2 linked regions of the Cellulosilyticum sp. I15G10I2 genome follow. The protein of the gene in region 1 interacts with the protein of each later gene in a pairwise test. Links are inferred from orthologs where the notes say so. Each region holds a gene or a part of one and is shown on either strand. Other genes may lie near its edges.

Region 1 (3,074 bases):
TAGAGCCGTTAGTTAAACAACAGCAAAGACAGTATTTCAGAGTAGATGTACTCCTAGAATCAAGTTTTAAATGCTTACCGGAAGAATGCAAAGACTGTGTTATTGAGGAAATTCCTTCAAATAAAGGAACAATCGTTAATATTAGTATAGGTGGACTATGCTTAGTCAGCACGCGTCAGCTTAATAAAGGTGAAAAAATCATTTTATACTTTAGATTTATGAACACATCGTTTGAGCTCTTAGGTGAAATCCTTTTTCAAGGCGAAAAAAACGCTGTTGGAAACTATATGCATCGGGTAAAATTTATAAAGTTGGAGAACAATATAAAAAATATGCTTAATAAGCTTATTTTTGAAAAACAAAGGCTTATAATGAGTAAAAATAAAGAAACTTTAACATAAAGATAGCTTTATCATAAAAATACCCCTACGAACGCTTACACGGTTCATAAGGGGGATTTTTTAATGTTCCCAGTTGTGATACACCTCTTGAACATCATCATCATCTTCAAGTAAATCCAACATTTTATTCATGCCTTTAATATCAGCATCACTTGTAAGCTGTGTATAGGTCTGAGGTATCATCGCTACTTCTGCCGATGCCATTTCAATGCCAGCAGCTTCTATTGCCGCGTAGACGTTGCTGAAGGCCTCAGGCGAGGTTGTAATCGTATAACCTTCTTCCTCGGATTCAAAGTCGTCAGCACCAGCTTCTATTGCTAGCATCATCAGTTCATCTTCTTCCATATCAACCGCTCCTCTTTCAATAACAATTTCGCCCTTTTTATCAAACATGAAAGATACACAGCCTAAGGTCCCCATGTTGCCATTACCTTTGGTAAAAGCTGAGCGGACGTTGCCTGCTGTACGGTTTTTATTATCTGTAAGTGTTTCTACAATAACAGCTACTCCACTTGGGCCATAGCCTTCATAAGTAATATATTCATAATTAACAGAGCTATCTTCTCCAGCAGCTTTTTTGATACTGCGAGTGATGGTGTCATTCGGCATATTATTAGCCTTAGCCTTTGCAATTACATCACGAAGCTTGCCATTAACTGCGAGATCAGCTCCCCCTTCTTTAACTGCAACGGCTATTTCACGCCCAATCTTTGTAAAAGCCTTTCCTTTTTGAGCATCATTTTTAGCTTTTCTGTGTTTTATATTAGCAAACTTTGAATGTCCTGACATATTCAAATAATCCTCCTTAGTAGGTATATCTTTTAATCTATTTATTTTAACATAAATAACCAGCCTTTAGCAATAATGCGGCAGAGGTATAGTTATTAGCGTATACTCCCCTTCCTGTACTAGAATTTCAGCATTAGTAGTATCTATAATCCAATTATAAAAAAAGTCTTCTTGTCCCATTAAAACTTCAACTTCAAAGGTAACTGCTTCTAGATAAGTTGTATGCCTTATCGTATACCCTTTATCATTTAAAAGATATTGAACTTTACCTGATAATGAATAGGCTGCTTCTAAATAAAAGATTTTAACATGTCTTTTTTCTGCAATTCCCGCAGCATAGAGACCTTCTTTGGCAGCTCGGCCATAAGCTCTTACTAACCCACCTGTTCCAAGCAACGTACCGCCAAAATACCTTGTTACACAAATCAATGTATTTGTAATCGCTTCACCCTTTAAAACATCTAAAATAGGCTTGCCAGCAGTACCTTGAGGCTCGCCATCATCACTGCATTTTTGGATTTCGCTTTGTTCGCCTATTTGGTAGGCAAAGCAGTTATGAGATGCATTATAATATTTTTTTCTTAACTCTCCTAGGATCTGATCTGCCTCCTCAACCGAAGTTACGGGACATACTGTAGCAATAAATCGAGATTTTTTTTCGAAAATCTCAATCACATTTTCATGACTGATCGTTTTGTATCCATTCAACATAATATCACCTATATTTTTTAATTGCTTTTATACTAACACACAGCATTATAAAATGGCAATAAACTAAAAAACTGCTAAGTTAAAAAACTTAGCAGTTAAGTTGGCTAAACGGCAAACTGTTCCATGCTCACATAGTCATCTAGTATTTCTATAAAAGTAACAAGGGTAACACAACCTTTGTAGAGTAACCTCGCTAATCGATCAGCAGATTCATAATTTGATGTAAAATATTCACTTGCACTTAATAGCTTACTATCATACTCTTCTATGATTTCTATGCCATAAAGGTCATTTTTCTTTAATATATAATAGCACCTATTAACACCGTTGATTTGGTTTTTCCCGATATATTGTTTCTCTACTAACATTGCATTCCCTCCAAGTCTTAATTAAATCTATTAGGATAAAGATTCTCTATGTCAAATTATATAGTAAATTTGAATAATTTAACAGAAAAAGATATCGCATAATTAATTGAATTATTACTACTTTCTACAAATAATATACCTATTTATAGACTACATTTATAATAAAAGAGGAAATACGTAAGATTTAGTGCGCATTATATATAAATTTGCGATATTTATTTTGGACTAATGTGCACTTTGAAGGATTTTCGCCATATTATGCTATTTTTTATAGGGCGTAATTTTATAATATCTTTCTTTAGGCAGATAACCTTTCAGTTCTATTTCTTCGTTACAATACGCTTCCTGTATGCGTTCACCGTAATTATGACAGAATGTTACAATGTCCTGTCTATCATAAGGAATACCTATATGAAACGGCATCATGTTTTCATAGATAATTTCTTCGAGCAAGGTAAGCAGCTGATCGCAATGAATGTGGTGTTTAGCTGAGATCTCCAGTTCGTAATCAGCAGTTTCATCTTTTGGATACGTCTCGCCTGCCTGATCTATCTTATTATAAACAGCGATAATAGGAATATCTTTAATAGCAAGTTTTTCTAGTGTTTCATAAACTACTTTCTGATGTGTCATAATATGCGGAGAACTTATATCCATTACATGTAATATAATATCCGCATACTTTGCTTCTTCTAAGGTAGAGTAAAAAGCTTTAACAAGGTGATGAGGGAGCTTACGTATAAAACCAACCGTATCAGTGAGCAGAATTTCTGAGCCGCTTGGCAGTACTACTGCACGGGTGGTT
Region 2 (2,977 bases), 130 kb from region 1 along the record:
GATATTAAGAGTGGGTCGTTAATTACAGCGAACCTAGCATTAGAGCATAACAGAGATGTTTTTGCTATACCGGGTAATATTAATAGCAAGCTAAGTTCAGGGACGAACGAGCTTATTAGAAATGGTGCGAAATGTGTTACAAAAATAGATGATATTATTGAAGAGTTTCCACTTTATATTAAAACAAAAATGGGAACCTTGCAAAAAAATACATTAAAAAATGATAATTGTAAACTTGCACAAGATGAAAGTATAGTATATGCTTATTTAAGTCAGAGTCCAATTAATTTGAATGAATTATTTAAAAATACAGAACTTCCCTATGAAATAGTTTATCCTAGTTTAATTAAATTAGAAATCAAAGGACTTATAAAAAGACTACCAGGGGAAAGATACGTACGCGTTTAATGAGGAGGTAAATATGGCTGATAATTTAGTAGTTGTAGAATCTGCAGCTAAGGTTAATACAATTAGTAGATTTTTAGGCAAAAATTATAAAGTCGAAGCATCAGTAGGACATGTGCGAGATTTGCCAAAAAGTCAATTAGGTATTGATACAGAAAATAACTATGAACCTAAATATATTACAATAAGAGGAAAAGGTGAATTGCTTCAAAAAATGCGCAAGGATGTAAAGAATGCAAAATGTGTTTATTTAGCAACTGACCCGGATAGAGAAGGAGAAGCTATTTCTTGGCATTTATATAATTCGCTTAAGCTTCAGGATAAAAAGGTTTATAGGATCACTTTTAATGAAATTACGGAAGAAGCCGTTAAAGAAGCTATTAAACATCCAAGAACTATTAATATGGATCTTGTAGATGCGCAGCAAGCCAGAAGAATCTTAGATCGATTAGTTGGCTATAAAATAAGCCCGATATTATGGAAAAAAATTCGCAAAGGACTAAGTGCAGGTCGTGTGCAATCAGTTACTTTAAGACTTATTAGCGACAGGGAAAAAGAAATAAGGGAATTTATTGAAGAAGAATATTGGTCTATTCAAGTGCATCTAAGGCATAATAAGGATAAAGCTTTTGAAGCAAAACTTGACAGTAGAAGTGAAGAAAAAATAGAAATTAAAAATGAAGAAGAAGCTAAGAGAATTATAGAGGCATGCGAAAAAGGCGAATACAAGGTTATAAGTACAAAAAAGAGTACTAGGATTAAAAATACTGTGCTGCCTTTTACAACAAGTACCCTTCAGCAAGAAGCAGCTAAACATCTAGGGTTTTCTACACAAAAGACAATGAATATAGCACAGCAACTTTATGAAGGGATTAAGGTTGGTAAAAAAGAGGTAGGCGTAGTAACGTATATTCGTACAGATTCTATTAGGGTGTCTGATAAGGCGAAAGAAGAAGCTTATGAGTATATTAAAGAAAAATTTGGTGAGCGTTATTTAGGTGAACAAAAACAGCCTGCCAAACAAAAGAAGGGAAATATTCAAGATGCCCATGAAGCTATTAGACCAACCTATATTGACTATAAACCATCAGAAATCAAAGAACATTTGTCGAAAGATCAATATAAGCTGTATAATATGATTTGGAATAGGTTTATTGCAAGCCAGATGTCGCAGGCTGAATATGAAACACATTCAATTAAGATTAGAAATGGGGAGTATGTTTATAAAGCTTCATATTCTATTGAACTATTTGATGGATTTATGAAAGTTTATAATTTAAGTGAAGAAAAACCTAAAAAAGAATCTAAGTTTCAAGTAAGTGAAGGAGATCAGTTAGAATGTACAAGTATTCTCCCACTTCAGCATTTTACTCAGCCACCAGCTCATTTTTCGGAGGCTGCTCTTGTTAAAGCTTTAGAAGAAAATGGTGTAGGAAGGCCTAGTACTTATGCACCTACCATTACAACGCTTTTAGCAAGAGGCTATATTGTTAAAGAAAGTAAAAATCTCTACACAACAGAACTGGGAGAAGTTGTTAATCAGATTATGTTAGAGTACTTTGATGAAGTAGTTGATGTAGATTTTACAGCAAATATGGAAAGAATACTAGATGAAATCGCATCGGGCAATGTAGAGTGGAAAGAAATTATTAAATCTTTCTATCCTCACTTCAATCAAACGGTTAATAAGGCTGAAAATGAAATACAAAATATTGATCTAACAGAAACAACTGACATTCCCTGTGAAAAATGCGGTGTGAATATGATTGTAAGATATGGTAAATACGGAAAATTTTTAGGTTGTCCAAGTTTTCCAGACTGTAACTTTACTAAGCCTTGGTATGAAGATACAGGCATTCACTGTCCATTATGCGGGGGGAAAGTACTGCTTAAAAAAACTAAAAAAGGCAGAACTTATTATGGTTGTGAAAATAATGGAGAAACTTGTGAGTTTATGTCTTGGGAGAAACCGACAGGTGACAAGTGTCCAGTGTGTGAAGATGTATTAGTTGAAAAAGGCACTGCGAAAAATAAAAAAATTGTATGTCGTAATACTAAATGTAATTATGGAAAACAAAATAAAAAGTAAATTTACAATTTGTTAAATATTTATAGTATTATTATTTACATTTATATATTGAGTTTTTTGTCAAATTGTGTTATTATTTGTTTATTAAAGGACAAAGTTGTAGAATCGGCTTTGTCCTTTTAATTGGAAGCGTGTATAATTTCTAATTTTTTGAACATACTAAAGTATATAGAACCTTTAGATTATAATTCATACAATTTTTAAGGAGGAGATATTATGTCTCAAGAGTTATTACAAAAAATGCGTAAGGTCAATAGATTACTACAAAGATTTGGTTCAGATAGAGTTATTTTTTCTGATATATGTGAAGTAATCAGTGATGTTGCTAAATCAAATGCGCTAGTTGTCGGTTATAAAAGCAAGCTTTTAGGAGTAAACAGTACCATCCCACATCAGTTTGCCAATGAAGATCAGTATATTGATTATTCAGTTAATGATCAGTTTATGACTATTTTAGATTTAAAAGAGAACATTTCTTTTGAA

Evidence for each region. The genes of interacting proteins can lie anywhere in the genome.
Region 2: the proteins of BN3326_RS03330 (region 1) and topA interact in binary tests that used the Escherichia coli proteins (3 or more experiments, as listed by UniProt). The link is inferred for Cellulosilyticum sp. I15G10I2 from one-to-one orthologs.

Annotation. Positions count from the first base shown.
Region 1 is NZ_FMMP01000006.1:705,347-708,420, forward strand. Bases 80-3,074 are described here. They hold BN3326_RS03330 (YigZ family protein), read right to left. Parts: upstream 1,902-3,074; coding sequence 1,257-1,901; downstream 80-1,256. Other genes in these bases: BN3326_RS03320 (flagellar brake protein), read left to right, coding at 80-401; BN3326_RS03325 (YebC/PmpR family DNA-binding transcriptional regulator), read right to left, coding at 462-1,190; BN3326_RS03335 (DUF6514 family protein), read right to left, coding at 2,006-2,269; hflX (GTPase HflX), read right to left, coding at 2,531-3,074. Outside these bases: more of BN3326_RS03320, read left to right, coding at 1-79.
Region 2 is NZ_FMMP01000006.1:573,424-576,400, forward strand. The notes cover bases 60-2,957. They hold topA (type I DNA topoisomerase), read left to right. Parts: upstream 60-421; coding sequence 422-2,494; downstream 2,495-2,957. Other genes in these bases: dprA (DNA-processing protein DprA), read left to right, coding at 60-408; codY (GTP-sensing pleiotropic transcriptional regulator CodY), read left to right, coding at 2,711-2,957. Outside these bases: more of dprA, read left to right, coding at 1-59; more of codY, read left to right, coding at 2,958-2,977. UniProt on the Escherichia coli protein: Releases the supercoiling and torsional tension of DNA, which is introduced during the DNA replication and transcription, by transiently cleaving and rejoining one strand of the DNA duplex.